Regions from separate parts of the Carboxydothermus ferrireducens DSM 11255 genome, predicted to be linked through region 3. Evidence: riboswitches for the same ligand, from Rfam matches in the RefSeq annotation. Region 3 holds a riboswitch; each other region holds the start of a gene.
What was found. Region 3 has a riboswitch for thiamine pyrophosphate ahead of CARFE_RS0101320 (thiamine phosphate synthase). Riboswitches for the same ligand answer to the same signal wherever they lie in the genome.
Positions count from the first base shown of each region.

Region 1: linked by a shared signal. The riboswitch ahead of thiS (sulfur carrier protein ThiS) and the one ahead of CARFE_RS0101320 (thiamine phosphate synthase) in region 3 are both predicted to bind thiamine pyrophosphate.
Region 2: linked by a shared signal. The riboswitch ahead of thiT (energy-coupled thiamine transporter ThiT) and the one ahead of CARFE_RS0101320 (thiamine phosphate synthase) in region 3 are both predicted to bind thiamine pyrophosphate.

Region 1 is NZ_ATYG01000026.1:21,247-28,597, forward strand. It holds gene CARFE_RS0110180 (DsrE family protein) at 15-308, opposite strand; gene thiE (thiamine phosphate synthase) at 577-1,251, opposite strand; gene thiF (sulfur carrier protein ThiS adenylyltransferase ThiF) at 1,244-1,849, opposite strand; gene thiH (2-iminoacetate synthase ThiH) at 1,836-2,957, opposite strand; gene CARFE_RS0110200 (thiazole synthase) at 2,993-3,757, opposite strand; gene thiS (sulfur carrier protein ThiS) at 3,789-3,980, opposite strand; TPP riboswitch at 4,104-4,225, opposite strand; gene pdxA (4-hydroxythreonine-4-phosphate dehydrogenase PdxA) at 4,427-5,422, opposite strand; gene CARFE_RS0110215 (four-carbon acid sugar kinase family protein) at 5,424-6,722, opposite strand; gene CARFE_RS0110220 (2-keto-3-deoxygluconate permease) at 6,927-7,351, opposite strand, start outside.
Region 2 is NZ_ATYG01000004.1:45,702-53,052, forward strand. It holds gene CARFE_RS14090 (DUF3343 domain-containing protein) at 105-374, shown strand; gene CARFE_RS0103180 (NapC/NirT family cytochrome c) at 415-1,794, opposite strand; gene CARFE_RS0103185 (SH3 domain-containing protein) at 1,941-3,653, opposite strand; gene CARFE_RS0103190 (thiamine diphosphokinase) at 3,984-4,595, opposite strand; gene thiT (energy-coupled thiamine transporter ThiT) at 4,596-5,111, opposite strand; TPP riboswitch at 5,182-5,289, opposite strand; gene CARFE_RS0103200 (DEAD/DEAH box helicase) at 5,315-6,607, opposite strand; gene CARFE_RS0103210 (4Fe-4S binding protein) at 6,838-7,351, shown strand, end outside.
Region 3 is NZ_ATYG01000001.1:243,138-250,488, forward strand. It holds gene CARFE_RS13845 (sigma 54-interacting transcriptional regulator) at 1-700, opposite strand, end outside; gene acs (acetate--CoA ligase) at 737-2,695, opposite strand; TPP riboswitch at 2,879-2,992, shown strand; gene CARFE_RS0101320 (thiamine phosphate synthase) at 3,051-4,079, shown strand; gene thiC (phosphomethylpyrimidine synthase ThiC) at 4,086-5,375, shown strand; gene thiM (hydroxyethylthiazole kinase) at 5,368-6,171, shown strand; gene thiL (thiamine-phosphate kinase) at 6,176-7,156, shown strand; gene CARFE_RS13850 (CapA family protein) at 7,175-7,351, shown strand, end outside.

The DNA of each region.
Region 1 (7,351 bases), on a different contig from region 3:
TTTAGCTAAACTAATTATGGCTTAATGTACGCAAATCCTTCTGTTTGCTTCCTGGCAATTTCTGTTATGCCGGCCGGTACAACTGTTACAAATTCGGGCAAACTCTCTTTAGCAATCGATTGAGCCTTAAGAGCGTTCTGGCAAGCAACAAAGTTTACCCCTATTTCAGCTAACTTCTGCATTTGTTCTACTAGCATTTTATTTGTTTGACCATTGCTTTTGAAGGCTGAAACTGCTTCTCCATTAGCTACTACTTCGATGTCAGCATTTCCTTGGCCCACATCGTTTAAAAAATTATTGATATTCATTATTACCCTCTGCCATTTATCAGGTTCGTTAATATGAAACACAAGCTTAAGCCTATTCATCGGTTTAACACCTCAACTTTCATAAATTAAAGTTATGATTTTTTTTACAGCGAATCCTCCTAAACCAGTTTGATTGATTTTCAAGATTTTCTTTAAAAGTAATGTAGCATAGAAAAATTTTCTTGTCCAATTAGTTTATCTTATGAAAGTTATTAGAAGGAGAGATATCGGTATTTTTCAATTAACGTTAGGACTAATACCCGTCTCTTTAATCGAAGGCTTTGTTACTAACCCTATATCTTTCTAAAATCTTATTTAGTCTATCAATTTTATCTTTAATATCCTCAGCCCCAACAATCTCTGTAACAAGCGCTATACACTTGGCTCCCAAGTCGAGAACCTCCTGAATGTTATATTCTTTTATCCCACCTATAGCAACAAAGGGTATACTTGAGTTTGCAACAGCCCATTTTAGATATTCTAGTCCAACCGGGGGTATTGCATTATCTTTAGTATTCGTGGCAAAAAGCGGTCCAACACCTGCATAATCAGCTCCTTCCTTTGCTGCTTTTTTCAGCTGTTCGGGAGAATGAGTAGAAACTCCAATTATATATTCATCCCCTAAAATCCTCCGAGCCTCTTTAACCGGATAATCGTCTTGGCCAAGATGAACCCCATCCGCGTCAACCATTTGACACAAATCCACATGGTCATTTACAATCAAAATGGCCCCATATTGTCTTGTCAGTTCTCTTATTTTGAGGCATTCATAGTATTTTTCCTTCAGTGACTTATATTTCTCTCGATACTGAATTATCTTTACTCCAGCTTTTAGCATCTCAGAAACAACTTTAAGATTTTCTCTACCACGGGAAAACTTCTCGGCAGTTATGCAGTAGATATTATAGTCTTCAAAAAGTCTTAACTTTTCCAGCTTACTCATCCTCCACCACCATCCTTAACACCTCATCGGCCTGAATTGCAGCAACGGCCGTTACTTTAGGAGCATAAGGTTTTTTATCTTTGACAGAAGTTGCAAAATCACCAACAATAACAAAGTTCCTACCTCTTTTGATTTGTATACGCTCACAATCGCCAAAGCCAGCTACTCCGGAAGCACCAACAACCTTTTTGTTTAGTTTCATAGCTGCTTCGAAAATTAAAGCTTTTGTTGTTTCATCATCTACAGCCTCCACAATAACATCATAGGACATAATTATTTTTTCAACATTTTTACTATCAATTTTTTCAACTGCTATGGCAATATTTGCTCCTGGATTAATTTGGGTAAGAATATCTTTTAAGGCTAATACCTTAGGTAGACCCACATGCGCCAAAAAATAACCTTGCCTATTTAAATTTGTAAGCTCAACCCGATCAAAATCAACAATCTTCAAATTCTGAACCCCGCAACGAACCAGCATCCAAGCAATGTGTGACCCAAGCCCTCCACAGCCAATAATTAGTATTTTTACTCTATTTAGCTTCTGCAATAAATCATCATCAAAATAATTTTTCAGCATTAAATTAAAGGAGTTCATAAGGCCTTACACCTCTTATCCAATTTGTAAACTCTGGCCTCAACCCTTTTTTTCTTATAACCTCAATTATCTCAGCTACCATTCTTCGATCTTCAACTTCAAACTGCCCTTGGGAATCCTCCTTTTTGCTAAAATACCCTCCGACAGTTGTTTTGGAACCGGCTGACATCTTTGTAATGCAAATGTCCAGAAGAGCATCTCGTAAGCTTGGCCTCTCCCGCGTCGAAAGATTAATACCAATCCGGGGCAAATAGAGTCTGGCCACAAGCAAAAACTTAATAAACTCTTTATCGGATACCACATGTTTGGCCTTAAATGCCGTATTGGCAGCCCTTAATCTTGGAAAAGAAATCGCAATCTCCGCTTGAGGATACTTTTTCATTAAATAGTCAGCATGTAAAATTGCCGAATACACATCCAGTTTGGGCAAAGATAATCCTAAAAGCGGTCCTATACTTGCCGCTTTAAACCCCGCTTTTAATGCTCTTTCCGGAGTATAAAGCCTAAATTCATAATCTTTTTTTGGACCAAAAAGATGCAGCTTTTCATAATCTTTCTTTATATACGTTTCTTGATAAATGGTAATACCTATAACCCCAATTCTTGCTAATTCTTCGTACTCTTCTTTGGAAAGGGGATAAACTTCGATTGAAACCTCTGAAAAATATTTAGTGGCAAGCTTACAGGCATTTTTTATATAGGCAAAAGGCGAATTTTTCCTGTCCTCACCGGTTAAAAGTAAAATAGAGTCAATTCCCTCACTTTTTATCTGCTGCATTTCTTCTTCCATTTGCTCTAAACTAAGTTTTTCCCGTGGGTATTTTCTTAGTTTGGAAAAACCACAGTAAACACACCCATTTTCACAAAAGTTAGCTATATACAATGGAGCATACAATAAAATAACTTTTCCAAAATTAAGTTCCGTAATTCTTTTGGCTTTTTTTGCCATAAGTTTTATTATTTCTTCATCCTCAACATTTAAAAGCTTGACTAAGTCAATTTTATCCAAATAGTCTTTTGCTAAAATATCCAAAGCTTCAGAAAAGGAAGGAACATATTGCTCATACCTAAAATAAAGTTCAAAACATTTTTGTAAATAATCAAGCACAGCTAACACCTTCTAACCTTTTTAAATCAAACTCTTTATCCCTTTATAAAATCTTCAAGAGGAGACGATGCCTGAGCATATTCGTACTCTTTTAATAGTCCAATCTCATAAGCAAGCCTTCCCGCTTCAACTGCTTTGGAAAAAGCCAGGGTCATTACCAAAGGATCTTTTGCCGTAGCAATGGCAGTATTGATTAAAACTGCATCAGCCCCAAGTTCCATTGCTTGTGCAGCATGAGACGGTCGGCCAATTCCAGCATCGATTATTACAGGTATCTCAACTTCAGCAATTATTGGCTTTAATAAAACTTCACAACCAATCCCTTTGTTTGTTCCGATAGGTGCTGCAAGGGGCATTACCGCCGTAACACCAATCTGTTCAAGCTCTTTAGCGATGTTTAAATCAGGGTAAATGTAAGGAAAAACTTTAAATCCTTCTTTCACCAGAATCTCACACGCCTTGAGGGTCTCATAGTTATCTGGAAATAAGTATTTCGTATCTTTTTCAATTTCAACCTTAACCCAGTCAGAAGAAGTCAACTCTCTGCCAATTTGAGCAATTTTGATAGCTTCCTTATAGTTTGTTGCCCCCGAAGTGTTTACCATAATTACTGCCTCTTTGGGAATAAACTCTAAAACACTTTTTTCATGTTTTGTATTGAGACCAATTCTGCGAACAGCCACAGTAAAAACCTCAACCTTTGCTTCATAATACATCCTGGAAATTAAAGCATAATCCGGTAACTTACCTGTGCCAACAAAAAGCCTTGATTTTAACGTTCTACCGCCAATAGTAAACATGTAATCACCTTCCCTGGTAAATTTTTAACTATTAACCCCCACCCACAAAACTAACAATCTCCACATAATCATCATTTTTGAGCAGGTACTCTTCCCAGCTTTCCCTCTTGATAATTTCACCATTTACCAAAACAGCACATGAAGATTGGTTGAGTTTTAAGTAATCAAGTAATTCTTTAATACTTCCCGTAAATTTCAGCTCTTTGTCATTGACCTTAAGCATGAACTCCCCCCTTTCTTCAACACCAAATAAAAAACCGCCATTTCGCCGGCGGTTTTCTTATGATGCCATTTAAATACTTTAAATAAAAAAGCCTTTAATGCCGGTTGTAATTAGCATTAAAGGCTTTAACGTCGTCTTTTTCCCTTCGCCGGCATTACCCGGAGCAGGTTCCAAGGGTCAAGGCACAGGGTTTTCGGTGCCTACTCTCAGCCGAGCTTACCCCCTCAGCTCCCCTAAACCATATTTAGTTTTTTTTAATTTTAACAACTTTTGTTAATCATTTCAAGTTAAATTTCACTTTTTGTGACAATCCAATAGATTTTTAGTCCTAATGCTAATACAATCATTAGAGACATTTACCCATACTACTTAGCGAAGAGCCAATATCATTGTTTTAGCGAAATGTCCTTTTCGATGGAGATTGGTAAATTGATATTAATTTTTATCTAAATTTTTTTGGAAGTCAATTCAACAGCTTGGCGGATTGCTTCTTTCATACTTAATTCATTTGCAATTCCTTTTCCAGCAATGTCAAAGGCGGTGCCATGGTCAACACTTGTCCTGACAAAAGGAAGGCCTGCAGTAATATTCACCCCAACTTCTAACCCCAATACTTTGACAGGGGCATGGCCTTGATCATGGTACATAGCAACAGCAATATCAAAATCGCCTCTGATAGCTCTGTAAAATACCGTATCTGCTGGCAAAGGACCAATCGCATTTATTCCTTCTTGTTGAGCTTTTTTAATCGCTGGGATAATTTTTTCTTCTTCTTCTCTGTAGCCAAATAATCCATTTTCGCCAGCATGCGGGTTTATTCCACAAACCGCAATTCTGGGATTCGAATAACCAGCTTTTTTTAAGATATCATGAGCAAGTTTTATAACTTTGTATACACGATTCGGGTTAATCATATCTATAGCATCTTTTAATCCCACATGTGTTGTTACGTGTATGACTTTTAATTTGGGTGCAGATAGGATCATTGCAAAATCTTTTGTGTTTGTTAGCTCTGCCAATATCTCAGTATGGCCAGGATACATATGACCTGCTTTATGCAGTGCTTCTTTATTTAGGGGTGCTGTACAAATAGCATCAATCTTACCTTCTTTTGCTAGTTCAATAGCTTTTTCTAAATAGCGAAAAGCTGCATCTCCAGCTTTTGCTGAAACTTGTCCAAAGGGAATATCAGGAGGAAGTAAATTAAGATCCAAACACTCAACTATCCCAAATTTAAATTCTGCTTCATCGATATTCTGAATCGGTTTAATATGAAGTCCAGTATGGATAAAAGTTTCAGCCCGTTGCAGTATCTTTGCATCGCCTATAACCAATGGTTTACAGATTGCATAAATTTCAGGATCGCGTAGCGCCTTCATTATTATCTCTGGCCCTACTCCTGCTGCATCTCCCATAGTAATTCCGATTACCGGTCTTGACATATCACCTATCTCCTTTCAAAAAGTGTACTGCATTAATAAGAGTTCTTTCTGTTCCAAAAGCACCGGCTTTCGTAATTGCCAACAAATTACCAAAGCCAATAAGTTGGCTTATTGGGACCCCTGGTTCTAGTTCTTTAATCAACTTCAAACCTCTAACTCCAAGGTGTTTGCATACTGATTTTGCTGTATCTCCTCCTGTTAAAATAAGTCCTTGCAAAGGAATTTCCTTAATAACTTGGCTTGAAATGATGCCAAGAGCATCTGCAATTCTATTCGATATTTGGTTTTGCGGAATATTAAGAAGTTTTCCTATTTCTTGTGTCTTTTGCACAATTTCAGGTGACGAATTGACATGAAAAGCCACATCAAATCCTTTTTTTAATGCTAATTTTATTTCAACGAGGCAACGAGAAATTTCATTATTATATTGTTCATCTTTTAAAACATTTAATGGGTCCAGTTTTACCGAAGTTACGTTAGGTTGTTTAAGTATAATTGAAAGCTGTTGCTGAGTTATTTTTGAAATGCTTCCAATAACAAGCAATACCGGATTTTCTGTTGAAAGTAATTTAAATTGCGATATGTCATTAAAGGTAAACTCAAGTGCATCTAGTAAAGACTCTGCTAGCCCAGCTGAACCAACCCAAAGAATTTGATAGTTGCTTGAAGAAAGATATTCGGTTACGATTTTTAAGTCTTGACTTGTTTTAGAATCGAATACTATTAGCTGGACATCTTTTTTTAATAAATTATCAACTTTGGCTTTTATATTTTCAATCCCTGATCGTATTGTTTGCAGGTTAACTAAGCCAATATTTCTTTTTGATTGACTCGATAATAAAGATACTATATTGGAATCTTTGACAGGGCATATAGGATCATTTGCGATTTCAGTTTTATCAATCGGAACTCCATGTAAAAAATGTTGCCCTTCAATTGTGGTTCGGCCCATTTTAGGATAAGCCGGCACTATAGCTGCAAAATCAAAAGTAATAACATCCATTATGGCATCTATTTCTGCACCAATATTTCCACGAAGTGTAGAATCTATTTTTTTATAAATTAGCTTGTATCCTTTAGGTTTTAATACTTGAGAAACTTCTTTTATTTTTTGATAAGCAGCAGAAGAAGTAAGAGAACGGCTGTCAGTATCAATAACAACTACATTCACATTTTTAGCATCTTCAAAAAAGTTTTTTGCATCAAAGATAACCAAGGTTTCTAGTCCTTTTTGGGTAAATTGAACACCGGTATCTGAGGCCCCAGTTAAATCATCGGCAATAATAGCAATTTGTTTCACATTATACCACTTCCTTTTTTCTCTAGTTTTCTTTATCAGTTTTTATATTTTTTCATTTTTTAGAGAAAAGTAAAAATTGCAGTACATATAACATTTTAGAATTTTAGGGGTCAAGGAACCACACATTTTGAAACTTGCTTACCCTTGACCCCTATAACATTTATCCTAATGTAAGATTCAGATATAATGCTTTTATTCAAAATTTTATGCGGCATTGTTATTTACAACACCGATACGTTTTGCCCACCAAGCGGTTATAATTGGAACCAAAAATGCAGTAACAATAACTGACGAAGCTACTATTGCTGTAGCCGCTGGTGCAACTGGAGCATAGGCATGGTTTGCTGATGCAACTACAGCTGGGACTGCTGCAGCATTTCCTGCAGTGGATGCAGCCGCTAACCCGGCTATTCCGTTACCACCTGTTAACCGATCAGCAATAAATAACGCCGTTCCTGTAATAACTACTACAGCAACGCCCACCAAGATACCTACAAGTCCAGCCTTCCATACATCAAGCAAATTCATTTTGGCTCCAAGCCCAAAAGCAAAAAACGGTATTAATACTGGTACTGCTCTACCTAAAAATTCCCTCAGTTCTTTATCTAAATTACCCAAAATCATACCAA
Region 2 (7,351 bases), on a different contig from region 3:
GCAAATATAACAAAAGTTTGAAATATTATTCCAAAATGTTATTTCCTATTTTCTGTTGCTTTATATATAATAATGTATAGAACCGAGAACAAGAAGGGGTATTTATGCGTGAGCTGGTCTTTTTAACTTTCCCGTCCATCCATCATCTCCTGCAATTGGAAGATATTTTAAAAGAAAAATCTTTTAAATTCCAGATGATTCCTCTACCGCGGGAAATTCGTTCCGACTGCGGAACCTGCTTGCTGATTGAAAAAGAGGCAACGGAAAATATACTTACTTTGGCCCAAAAACAAGGGATACCGGTAGAGGGGGTTTATCCGGTTACCGACGAAAAAAAAATCCGATTTTACCAAAAGCTTTTATCTTTAATGTAAAGGGGCTTACTCAACCAAAGGAGTAAGCCCCTTTTAGCTTTTATTGATGGCACCTGCTACAGAATTTAATCCGGTCATGGCAGGTAACGCACAGCTCAGAGCCATATTGACCCACCGCTAACCCATGGCGTGTTAACCAATTTTCTGTATGTCCAATCTTACTATGGCAACTGTTGCAGGTAGTTTTATTAGTATGACAGGTATTGCATTTTGCCGGATTTTGGGCGTATTCGCTGCTGTGTTTGGCAAAAAATCCAGAATCATGGGGGTTGACGTTATTATGGCAACTGCTACATTCGGTTTTGCTGTGGCAGGTATAGCAAGTACTGCTTCCTTTGGCTAAAGCTGTAGCTCCATGGGTTGTGATTTTAAAGCTGCTGCTGTGGGGCATAGGTACCTTATGACAGCTGTCGCAGGTTGCTTTTGTATGACAGGAGCCGTAACAGCTGCTTGTCCCTTTTGCCAGCGCAGTCTTTCCGTGGGTCGAAAGCCACGTCGCTGGATGGGGCATATCTATCTTGTGGCAACTGCTGCATTCGGTTTTGGTATGGCAGGAGTAGCAGTTAACGTTTTTGTTCTGCAGGGTAAACTTACCATGGGTACTGGTCCAGTTTGCCGGGTGCGGCATTTCTACCTGGTGACAGCTAATACAGGTCTGGGCCTTACCTCCTTCCACCGGCTTTTCATGGCAGGTATTGCATACTTTTACATCGGAAACCTTGTGATTTTTTGCCCAGCCGTCGGGGTGCGGCATTTGCACACCATTATGGCAGGAATTACAGTATTTCTCCTGGCCCAAATCCCCGGTATGACAGGTAGTACAAGAAGCCAAATCTTTTTTGGCTTCCGTCCCATGAGCTGCCAGCCACTTGGCATCATGGTTTTGCGGCTTCATAGTTGCCTTATCCTGATGGCAACTCTCACATTTTGTCGGGCCATTTTTCTCTTTGTGACAATCAAGGCAATCCTGCATTTTCAGGACCTTGGGAGTGCCATGAACTAAATCTCCATGACAGGTTACACATTCTATATTGTTTTTACCAGCGTGTAACTCGTGGCTGAAAGTAATAGCGGTAGGCCCGGAAAGCTCATTTAATTTATGGCAGGATTCACACCGGCGGTTGGGTACTTCCCCCTTGCCTTTAATTTCTGCGGGTTCGGGCTTTTGGGTAAGCTCCACAGCTACCTGCCGTAACCCACCAAGTTTTACTTTCATAAGACCCACAAACCCCGGGTCCCGGTGACAGGACATACAGTCGGTTTTAGCGTGGTATGATTTCTCCCAGGCCGCTACATACGGTTTCATCGAATGACAAGTATTGCAAAACTCCGGCTTACTGGTTTCGTGAATAGCAAAAGGAGCTGCTATCGCTATAATTGCCGCTGCAATTATTATTATCCAAAGAAGCCTTTTTTGCACTGTCTCACCCCCTTTCATTATTTTAATTCGACATTTATTGGAATAATTCCTTTAAAACCAGCATATTTTTATGGTATTATTAGTTCTTTATTTTCAAAGAAAAGAGGGGCTGTTAACCCCTCTCTTCTTATCTAAAATTTTAGATATTATTTTAGATACGATTTTAATACGTAGCCGGTATAGGTCTTGGTACCTACCTTTACCTGGACTTTATAGTAGTTGCCCGAAGCACTTACATAAGTTACTTTAGTACCCGCCTTCAAGGTAGTTAGTTTCTTAGCTTTGGTAGATGCGGTCTGGTAGAGATAAGTAGTCTTGGTTACCGTATAGGTTTTAACCGACGGAGTGGTTGCAACTTTTCTCGCACCATAAATAATCGGGTCGCCTTTATACCCTAATGCCTTCCAGTTAAGGATGCCCCGGTTGCTGTGGCAGCTGGTGCAGGAAAGCGCCTCGCTTGCGGGCTTCACTTCATGATACAAGCCCATGTACCGCTCGGCATAGACCCACTTAACCGGACTTACCAAATCCACGCCAAACCATTCTTTATAACCCTTTGTAAATCCACCCAAAACATCACCGGTCATGAAGACGTAGCCAGCTTTAGCCGGGAAAAACTTACCGGTGACCGGGTCGAGGGGCATATAAGCATAGTGGTAGCGGAAGGGATAAATCTTGGCCTTGGGATCGTTTATTGAGCCAACCGGTGCAAATAAAGTTACGTAATCGGGTTTAGTTGTTTTATTAGGAGCATATTTGTTATCTTTATTAAATACCGCCGGTACATTGGTTTGCTGGGCGTAAGAAAGGCCATTCCACCAGAGATATACTGGCTTTAAGTTTTGTCCCCGTTCAATTTTGGGTTCATAAAGGGCGGTGACACTATTATATTCAGCCTGTGACCAATCCCGGAAGACATCGGTGGACTGGGTAATTGCATACTCGGTTACGTGACAGGTGGTACAGTCGATGCTCTTTATGTGGTTATTCAAGGTTGCGCCAAGGGGACCTTTGTGGACCGAAGTAGTGTGGCAGTTTTCACAGCGAACGTTGTAGTTTAATTCGTTGGTTCGTAAATCTACGCCCCGGCCGGCTATTTTGTGGTTTTCGGTCTTATGGCAGTCAATGCATTTTACTCCCTTGCCCATGTGAACATCCACTTTAGCCGGATCGGTCATGTGGATGGGCTCTAAGTCCCCCCGCTTGTTGTTGGGGCCACCGCCAGCAAAAGCATGGCACTGGAGGCAGTTTTTATTATCGGGGGTCTTCTTAATTGATTTTAGGGCTGCTGTAATATCAACCGTTCCAGAAACGTTTGCTTTTTTCACATAGGCAATATCAATTACCGAGGTATTTGGAATGTAATACAAGTTACCATACGCATCCTGCACAATAGTTTTCAGGTTCCTGTTGTATACCGAATAATCGGCATGGCAAATTAAACAGTCAACGTTTTCCTTATCTTTTGCCTCATCAATTTTATCCGGCCTTGAACCCATACCTACGTGGCACTGGCCACAGCCACCTTTGACATTAGCCCCGTTTTTATTAACTAAAATTCCCAGAAAGTTAATATCCGGGGTAATGCAAAAATCGTTTAAGCCCCCAAGTTTCCCTACCGGCTTATCGGCGGGCCAGGGCTTACCGGCAGCATCAATCAGGTTTACCGCTTTGCTCTGCCAGGTATAGTGGTCCGAGTGGATAACATCGTTTACCTGCTTGGGGTGGCATGGTAAACAGGACTTGGACCCCTCATACTTTTGAATAAACAATGAGTGATCCATGGCTGCCAGGGCGGTACCGCTAAAAAGAAGTACAAACGCCGCCAGCAGTAAAAAGATTAAGCTTTTCCTCCTCATCACATCACCTCTCCTTTTGTTTTTATTAACACCGGGAGAGGCAGGGCAAGAGTTAAACTTTACATATAGCCCAGCACTTCCCGGGATTAATCGTTATAAGAGGTCATTAACTTGCACTATTTTTCTTTTATATGCTTTTTTCGACTTTTTTATGGATTTCCCTGCTTATAGTTGTATAAATTTTATTTATATACATAAAATGTTTAAAACCTTTTTTCTCTTGACATTACGCTATTTTTAGCAGAAATATTTTTAGAAAAAATTTATTAGCTACCTCGATATAATTAAACCTTACCGTTACTCCGGTAAGGTCCCAAAAAAATGCCCAAATCAAAAAACTTGCAGTAGTATTAATTTACCGGTCACCCAGGAAATTCTGACCGTATCGGCTATAAACTCATTTGACAGTCCCAAAGTAGTCCCCCAGGATAAATTAGCCCCAACAAGCGGGTATTTAGCTCCTTCGATAGTAAGGCCGGTAACTTCTCCGGTAAGGGGAATAACCGAAAATAACTGCCCGGGTTTCCCTTTTAATGTAAGGGGATTTTTATTTATATAACCGATAAAATCGTGACCATACCAGGTAACGGGGTAGCTACATTTAGCAAGGAGTAGCAAATTTGCAAAAAAGTGGTCGCTCCGTCCCCCGGTTCCTCCTACCACTACAATCTCGGAAGCATCCAGGTCCTGCGCTGTTTGTACAGCTGCTTCTAAATCGGTAAAATCTTTTTCGGCAGGATAAATTTTAAGCTTTACCCCTTTTCTTTTAAACTCTTCCTGCAAGTTTTTCGGAAGCGAGTCCATATCCCCCAGTAAAAGATCGGGTATGACCTCCGGGGGCAAATGCCTTGCCCCACCATCGGCCACTATTAAGTAATCCTCCGGTGTTAAATCCGGTAAAAAGCCGGGGGCCTCACCCCCGGCAAAAATTATAACCCGCATTTACGTCACCTTCCGCAAGCGTTCAAAGATTTTCAGCAAGTAAACTGCCCCCAGGGTTAAAATTAATTCCGGCAGCAGGTAACTACCATTATAAATTGCCGAATACACCCAGGGGCTTTGACCTTTTGGCGCATAGCTCGCAAAAAACACCACTCCGGATATGAGGTGGGATAAAAACCGTCCAAGAATTGCCAGTACCACTCCCGGATACGGCGACTTTTTGACAAAAAGTCCCGCCAGGCCAAGGGCCCCAAAAGCCACCGGATAATCCAAAAGAAACTGAACGGGATGAACGAAATACGGTTCAATTAAATACTGTAACAAACCATACAAGACCCCTACCAGTAACCCCGGTAAAAGCCCTTCGGTATAAGCAAAATAAATTACCGGCAGCATGGATAAGAGCGTTACCGAACCCCCCTGGGGCATCTGCCAGATTTTTATGAAACTTAAAACCACAGCAAGAGCTAAAGCAAGCCCCCCGCGGGTCACCACCCGCAAGTCTAACCCTTTCATCAGCCACCCTCCTTTTTCCCGGCCACCAGACAAAAAAGCCCGTCTCCGGCAAAGCGGAAAACGGGCTTATCTTCCAGTTACCCCACTTTCCCTACGCCGGTATTACCCGGATCAGGTTCAAAGGGTTGGGAGAACTCTCCCTCTCAGCCGGTTTTGACCGGCACCCCCAGTGGCCGTTTAGTATTTTTTTACAATTATAACCGCTAAAAACCATTCTGTAAAGACCGATTTTCCAGAAGATACAAAGTTGCCCCTAAAAGCTGCTCCGACTCTTCCTCTTCTAAAAGTCTGGCCGCCATTTCCAGATATAAAGCCGGTACCCCTTTGGTAATGGTATCCAGAATTTTCTTGGCAATTTTTTTGAATCTGGCTTCTTCCAAATCCACCGGCTCCGGCAGTATTTCCCGCTTTAAGCGCTTATTTATTGCCTCTTCTATGGCTTTTAAAAGCTTTCTTTCCCGGTAGTTAATCAGGGTAATGGCCTTTCCTTCCCTGCCCGCCCGGCCGGTACGTCCAATACGGTGGATATAGCTTTCCGGGTTCTGGGGAATATCGAAATTGATGACATGGGAAACATCGGGAATGTCAAGGCCCCGGGCGGCTACATCGGTAGCCACCAAAAGTTCGGTTTTCCCGGCTTTAAAGCTTTTAATGGTCTGAGTGCGTTCCCGCTGGCTCATATCCCCGTGCAATCCTTTAGCTGCATAACCCCGGAAGTTTAATTGCTCTACTACCTCATCAACCCGCTTTTTGGTGCGACAAAACACAATAGCCTGGATGGGTAGCTCGCTGTTTAAGATACTGACAAGTCCCTCGATTTTTTCCGTTTCCGGAAGCTCGTAATATACCTGGCGAATCGCCGGCACGGTTTTTTCCCTGCCAACCAGTTTAACCGTTTTATACCCCCCTAAAAACTTTTTAATTATGGTTTTTATCGGAGCCGGCAGCGTTGCCGAGAAAAGCAAGGTTTGCTGGCGGTTGGTCAGGGTATTTAAAATTGCCTCGATATCATCGATAAAGCCCATATCCAGCATTTCATCGGCTTCGTCCAGGATAACAGTTTTGATCTCTGCCGCCGGAAAAGTCTTCCGGCCGATATGGTCTAAGATTCGTCCCGGGGTCCCCACAATCACTTCTACCCCCTGGCGAAGTCCCCGGATTTGCCGCTCAATAGCCTGGCCGCCGTATACCGCCAGAGCCCGGACTTTAAGATATTTTCCGAGTTTGGCCACTTCATCGGCCACCTGCAGTGCCAGCTCCCGGGTCGGAGTAACGATCAACACTTGAGCTTTCTTTCCCCGCTGAATTCTTTGTAACACCGGTAAAAGGTAGGCGGCGGTTTTTCCGGTTCCGGTAGGAGCCTGACCCACCAGGTTATGTCCTTCTAAAATAAGAGGAATAGCCTCCTTTTGAATGGGAGTAGGCATTTCAAACCCCAGGTCGTTCACCGCTTTTAAAAGCGGTGTGATTAATCCCAATTTTTTAAACTCTTCCATGAAAAACTCTCCTTTTTCCTTTTTTCATTTTTAATTTGGGCAAAATAGCTGGATTTATGCTTAAAACATAAAAAGCCTTTCTGCAGCTTGGCAGAAAGGCTTACCATTTCTTGCCTCATGTATTATAAACCATTCTTTTCCGTAATGCAAGGTTTATTTTATTTGTGAGAAGTATCACGGAAAAGTTTTTACCATTATTTTATAATGCAAGTAAAAGGAGGGACTTAGCCTTGCTCCGAAAGATTAGCCAGTATTACTATCTTCTCTTTTTTTCTGTAGCCGGTTTTTTCTTTTATAAGGCAGTAACTTTATTCCCCACCGAAGGGGTTTCGGCGTTAAAATACCGTTTTCCTTCAATCGAAGGCTTTCTCCCTATTTCAGCCCTGGTAGCTTTAAAAAGCTATTTATTTACCGGAGTTTTTGACCCGGTTCACCCGGCAGGACTTACGATTTTAATTTTAATTATTTTGAGTGCTTTTCTCTTTAAGCGCGGATTTTGCAGCCATATCTGCCCCATCGGTACCGTATCGGAACTTCTGTACCGTTTTCGAAAAAAAATAATCCCCGGAGATTTACTAATTCCAACCTGGTTTGGCTATTTACTTGCCGGCATTAAGTATCTTATCGCTTTGTTCTTTATAAAAGTAATTTTAATTGACATGCCACCGGAAGCTACCTGGCAGTTTGTCCAATCACCCTACAATGCGGTTGCCGATATTAAAATGCTGAAATTTTTCTTAAATC
Region 3 (7,351 bases):
TTTTATTGGCGCCGGAAAAAGCTCCCTGCTCGTAGCCGAAAAGCTCTGACTCTAAAAGGTTTTCTGGTATGGCAGAACAATTTATTTTAATAAAATTTTCCGTGCGGCGCCTGCTTTCCTGGTGAATGAGGGAGGCAATTACTTCCTTGCCGGAACCGGATTCTCCCAAAATAAGCACCGTAGCATCTATATCTGCAACGCGGCGGGCCAGTTCCACTACCTGTTCCATAGCGGAACTTTTATAAATTACCGGTTGCTGGTATTGGCTTTCCCTGAAGTGTTTGAGAGCTTCCCGGTAATTTTCCACGCGTTCGTTTAGGATTAAATTTAGCCTTTTTAATTCTTTGTAATAACTGCGGATTAAATCGGTACGGGTGACAATACCAATAATTTTGCCTTCATTATCTACTACCGGTACCCTGCCTACCGGTACTTCCCAGGTTTTATCGGCATCATCCTCCGGGGTAAAGGTAAAAAGTTCTGTAATCATCAGGTTTTTTACCGGCGTATCGGCTGGTATGTTATTAAGGAAAGCATCCAGGACGTGACTTTTAGTAATTAGCCCTAAAAGTTTATAATCCTGGTCCACCACCGGTAAAGCATCAACTTTATTAAGACGCATGAGATGCGTAGCTTCCCGTAAAGTACCGTCGGGCTTTATGGTAACCAGGTTGGTAGTCATTATTTGCTTTATTTGCATGGATGTCACCCCTTCCTGCTAAAAAAGGGCGGTATTTTACCGCCCGCTAATAATTTCCTTAATTTTTTCTAAAGTAGTTACATCCTCCAGACTGGTAACATCGCCTTTAACTTCACCCTTGGTTACAAGCTCTTTTAATAAACGGCGCATAATTTTACCGCTGGCAGTCTTGGGCATAACCGGTGTAAAGTAGATTTTGGCCGGTTCGGCGATCTTTCCGATTTTCTCCACAACTATTTTTCGAATCTTTTCTTCTAATTGGGGAGTAGCTTCGTAGCCTTGACGCAAAGTTACAAAGGCAATCGGAACTAAACCCTTGATTTCATCGGGAGCACCTACCACTGCCACTTCGGCAACTCCTTCCACTTCAATGATGGCACTTTCCATTTCCATGGTACTGAGGCGGTGACCGGCAACGTTAATTACATCATCGATACGACCGGTAACCCAAAAGTGGCCATCCTTATCCTTTACTGCACCATCATTGGTGAAATAAGCTCCCGGTACCCGACTGAAATAGCTTCTAAGATAAAGATCGTGTTCCTTCCAGAGGGTACGTACCAGCATAGGAATTGGTCTTGTCATAATTAAATTACCGGGAGTTTCCGGAGGTACCGGATTTCCTTCTTCGTCAACCACTTCTAACTTTGCCCCTAAAAACTGAATACCGCAGGATCCCGGCTTCATCGGGGTAATCCAGGCTGCACCGGCCAGAGGGGTGCCCGCCGTTTCCGTTTGTCCCCAGGTATTGTTAATGTAAATTTTTTCTTTACCTAAATTTTTATACATCCAGTACCAGGCTTCGGGATTGAGCGGTTCTCCCACCGTGCAAATCACATCCAGGCAGGAAAGGTCGTAGGGTTCCATATACTGTTCGCCGTAACGCATTAGCATTCGTACGGCAGTTGGTGCGGTAAATAATTTATTTACCCGGTATTTATGGATTATCTGATAAAAACGATCGGGTTTAGGGTAGTCGATAGCTCCTTCGTAAAAAATGGTAGTAATACCGTTGGTGAGGGCGCCGACAATACCCCAGATATGCATTGTAAGCCAGCCGATGTCCGCCGTGCACCATAAAATATCTTCGGGGTGCAGGTCTAAGTGATATTTGGCGTAAATGTAATTGTTTACCGTAAAGGCCACACCGGAATGAACCACACCTTTGGGTTTTCCGGTAGTGCCGCTGGTATAAAATACCAGACCCTGTTCGTTAGCTTCGATGGGTTCCGGTGGACAGTCTATTGGGGCTTTTTGCATTAATTCATCCCACCAGTAATCCCTGCCCGGAACCATCTTAACCGGTGTGTTGGTTCTTTTAACTACCACCACTTTCTGGATACTGCTGATTCCTTCGATAGCCTGATCAGCTTTGGGTTTTAAGGGTATTTCTTTACCCCGGCGATAGCCACCATCGGCGGTAACTAAGACCTGCGGCTCATAATGAATGAGCCGGTCCCGTAAGGCCTGTTCGGAAAAACCGGAAAAAACGGTATTGAAAATAATGCCGGTGCGGTAGCAGGCTAAAACGGCAATGACCGTTTCGGCCAGGTTGGGAAGATAAATGGCCACCCGGTCGCCTTTTTTGAGGCCAAAGCTTTTTAAGACGTTGGCAAAACGGTTAACTTCGGCCCAGAGCATGCGGTAGGTGTAAAATTTTGTTTCATAATTTTCACCTTCCCAGATAAGCGCCAGTTTATTGTCTGCTCCTTTTTCCAGGTGGCGATCCAGCATGTTGTAAGCTGGATTGGTAATACCACCAATAAAGTAGCGAAAATCAGGAAGACTTCCTTCAAAAGTTTTTTCCCAGGGATGAAGCCACCACAGTTCACGCGCCACATCATCCCAGAACTTTTCCGGGTTATCCCAGGATAGTTTTAAAAGTTCGTTGAATTTTTCAATACTGCCCGCTACCGATTTTTTTACTTTTTCCGGATTGGGATAAAAAATCTTACTTTCTTTAATCATTTTTAACTCTTCGGTTAATTCTGTCATCCAGATCCCCCCTGGAGTTTTTTTTATAATTTTAAATAAGGAGAATCGGTTTGAGGTAAAAAAAGGGTTAAATGTTAAAATGCAGAGTTGAAATGCTAAAATCTGCTTTTTATTGGTCAGAAAAATGGTGGTCTGTTAGATTATCTTGACAATTTATAGTTATTTAGATAAATTAAAAATAACAAAAAACCTCAGGGGTGCCGGATGAGCCCGGCTGAGAAGGCTTCGCGATGAAGAAGTCTACCCTTTGAACCTGCTCTGGGTAATGCCAGCGGAGGGAGAGGAAATAATGATAAGTTACCACCAACCTCTTCCATCTTCTGGAAGGGGTTTATTTTTTTCGGGGAGGTATTTGATGGAAATTTACCGGATTATTGATGTTAATTTAAACCGGGCCCGGGAAGGAATCCGGGTGCTGGAGGAAGTAGCTCGCTTTGGTTTGGTGAGCAGAAAATTATTTGAGGAATTTAAACATTTGCGACATTTTATCAAAGAAATAGAAAAAAGTCTTGCTGGAAATCCCTTGTGGTATCGGGATGCTCAAAACGACCCGGGACAGGAACTAAGCTCAGAGGAGATGGCCAGGAATAATTTGCGGGAGGTGGTGTTAGCCAACGCCAAAAGAGCCCAGGAAAGCCTGAGGGTTTTAGAAGAATTTGGGAAGCTGTTAGATGCTGCGATTGTCCTTAATGCCAAAAAAGCAAGGTTTTTACTTTATGAGCTGGAAAAAGAAGTTTTAACCTTGATTAAGCCTTCGGTGGATTTAACCTTATACGTACTTACCGATGATGCTTACCTTAACGAAGAAAAGTTCTGGAGGGTTGTCGAAGATTGCCTGAAAAATGGAGTGACGGCTTTCCAGTACCGGGCAAAAGGAAAAAAGGGAGCCGAAATGTACCGGGAGGGGCTAAGGCTGAAAGAGCTTTGTGCAAAATATGGGGTTTCGTTTTTTGTAAACGACCGGCTGGACCTGGGAATTGCTTTAAATGCCGATGGGGTACATCTGGGACAGGAGGATTTACCCCTGGAGGTGGCAAGAAAGCATTTTCCCGGAAAAATTGTCGGGCTTTCGGCTACCAATTATGAAGAAGGGGTTTTAGGAATAAAGGCGGGAGCCGATTATCTTGGGCTTGGGCCAATTTTTCCTACAACCACCAAGGAAGATGCCGCACCGCCCTGCGGGGTAGAAGTGATTCAGAAGCTTAAAGAGGAGTTTCCCAATACCCCGGTAATAGCTATTGGGGGTATTGATCGGGAAAAGGTTTTTGAGGTTATTCGTGCCGGGGCCGATGGGATTGCGGTAATTTCGGCTGTATTTGGAGCGGAAAGTCCGGCGCGGGCAGTTTATGAACTACGGGAAACAATAATTAAAGCAAGGGAGTGAGCGATAATGACTCAGCTTTTAAAAGCAAAAGAGGGAGTTATTACCAGGGAAATGGAAGTAGTGGCGGCGGAGGAAGGAAAATCGCCGGAAGAAATCCGGCAAAAGGTAGCTCTGGGGGAAGTGGTAATACCTGCTAATGTTAATCACCGGAATTTGCATCCCAAAGGTATTGGAGCGGGGCTTAAAGTAAAAGTAAATGCTAACCTTGGGACTTCGGAAAATCGCTGTTTTTACGAAGATGAACTAAAAAAAGTAAAGGTGGCTATTAAAGCGGGAGCCGATGCAATAATGGACTTAAGTACCGGCGGAAATCTTGATGAAATTCGAAGGGCGATTATCAAAGAAAGTTCGGTGCCGGTAGGGACCGTACCTTTATACCAGGCGGCGGCTGAAACGCTAAATAAATACGGTGATATAAGTCGTTTGGATCCGGAACTGCTGTTTGACGTTATCGAAAGACAGGCAACTGACGGCGTAGACTTTATGACGGTGCATGTGGGGGTGACCCGGGAAATCCTTAAGGTTCTTGACCGTTTTCCCAGGGTAACGGAGGTGGTAAGCCGGGGAGGCTCACTAACCATTGCCTGGATGGAGAAAAACGGAAGAGAAAATCCTTTGTATGAACAGTTCGACCGGCTTTTAGCTATTTGCCGGAAATACGACGTTACCTTAAGCCTGGGGGACGGTTTAAGACCGGGAAGTATTGCGGATGCTACTGACCAGCTGCAAATTATGGAATTAATGAAGCTCGGCGAACTGGTTAAGTACGCCCAAAATCAAGGCGTCCAGGTTATGGTGGAAGGCCCCGGGCATGTGCCCATCAATCAAATTGAAATGAACGTAAAGCTTATGAAGCGGCTTTGCGCCAATGCTCCCTTTTATGTATTAGGGCCACTGGTTACCGACATTGCTCCGGGATACGACCATATTACTGCGGCGATTGGTGGCGCCTGGGCTGCGTACTTTGGGGCGGATTTCCTCTGCTACGTTACTCCAGCGGAACATTTAGGATTGCCCACGGTGGAAGATGTAGAAGAAGGGGTAATTGCCTTAAAAATTGCGGCCCATGCAGCCGATTTGGCCCGGGGGAACCGGGAAGCCTGGAACCGGGATTATGAAATGAGTGTAGCCCGAAAAGAGTTAAACTGGGAACGGCAGTTTGAACTGGCAATAAATCCCGAGCGGGCCAGGAAAATGCGAATAGAGCGCGGCTCTCAAGACATAAAGAGCTGTTCCATGTGCGGGGAACTTTGTGCCATGAAAATTATGAATGAAAGGGGCGGAAAAAATGCTTAACACCCTATGGGAAATCCGGGAGAAGGTCCGGGACTTATCTCCTCTGGTGGTAAATTTAACCAATAATGTGGTGACTAATTTTACCGCAAACGTACTTTTAGCGGCCGGGGCTTCGCCGATTATGTCGAAGGGGATAGAAGAAGCTGATGAATTGGTCAAAATTGCTAATGCAGTAGTCATAAATATCGGAACCCTTCACTCCCGTCAGGTTGAGTATTTTAAGAAAGCAGTTTATTTGGCCAATAAATATCAAAAGCCTTTGCTGTTAGACCCGGTGGGTTTGGGAGCAACCAATTATCGTAATGATACGGTATTTGAACTGTTAGCTACCGGCAATTTTACCTTGGTTCGGGGTAATTACGGAGAGATAAGTTTTTTGAGGGGAAACTCCGGTCAGGTAAAAGGGGTGGACAGCCAGGCGTCCGATTTTGCAGCCGAAAATCTTACGGAAGTGGCTAAACGCTACAAAACTGTTGTGGTGGCAACTGGGCCGGTAGATTACGTTATTGCTGAAGGAGAATTGTATTTAAACCGTACCGGGGATATAATGCTTCAAAAAGTGACCGGAACCGGGTGTGCTCTCACCTCTTTAATTGGTGCTTTTGTTGGGGTAACTGATGAACCGGCTCTTGCGGCCTTAGCGGCTTTAGCTTTTTACGGAGCGGCTTCCGAAAAAGCCCGGAAAATAAGTGCCGGCCCCGGAAGTTTTCTGGTAAATTTTATAGATTCTCTTTATAATTTAACTAAAGAAGAGTTTTTGGAGTTAACTTCGGAAAAAGTTCAAGCGCTACGGTGAGAAAATGGAAATAACGAAGATTGGGGAAGAAGGGGTTATAGCTATTGCCCAGAAAGCTACTGAAGTATCCCCCGGGGTTATTTTGGGAATCGGGGATGATGCAGCGGTAGTTGAAATTAAGGGAAAGCTCCTTGTTACCACTGATTTACTGGTGGAAAACATCCATTTTAAGCGAAGTTACACGAAGCCGGAAATATTGGGGAAAAAGGCTTTAGCGGTAAATTTAAGCGACATTGCGGCAATGGGCGGCATACCTCGCTTTTGTCTGGTGAGCCTGGCTTTGCCCAAAACCACTGAAGTTAATTTTGTTGAAGGCTTTTACCAGGGATTAAAAAGTATGGCTAAAGAGTATGGGGTTACTTTAATTGGTGGCGATACTACCGGAGCTGGCAGCGAAATAATGGTGGCGGTTACGGTACTGGGGGAAGCCTTAGAAAAAGGAGTTTTAACCCGAAGCGGAGCAAAACCCGGGGATGGGGTATATGTCTCCGGTTATCTCGGAGATAGCGCGGCAGGACTTTATTTGCTTTTAAAGGAAAAATTGGGTTTATTGCCGGAAGAAGTGGAAAAATATCTGATATCCCGGCACCTGGAACCCGAACCCAGATTGGAATTAGGCCAGCTTCTCTGCCGGGAAAAATTTGCTACTTCTACCAATGATTTAAGTGACGGTCTTGTGAAAAAACTTCAGGAAATAGCACGGGCTTCCGGGGTTGAAATTACGATTAACCGGGAAAAAATACCTTTGTCTTATGCTCTTTTAACATTCTGCCAGCAATTTACCTTAAAACCTTTGGATTTGGCTTTACACGGCGGCGAAGATTACGAACTTTTGTTTACCGTGCCTGCCGAAAAGGAGGAAGAGCTTTTTAAACTGGACTTACCGCTGTTTAAAATTGGTATGGTTACGGGATATGACGAGCGGGGAAGGGTAAAAGCTGAAGATGGGGTAGTCTTGCAGGATAGGGGTTTTCAGCATTTTTAATTATGAGGTGGAAGATATTTGAGCAGGTTAAAAATTATTTTTTTAACATTTTTACTGGCAATTACCTTAACTAAAGCTTTTGCCAGTGCAGCTTCTCCGGCAAAGGAAATTAAACTTGTCTTTTTGGGTGATGTCTTAGCCGGCGGCAACTTAAATTATTACTACCAAAAATACGGCTATGATTATCCCTGGCAG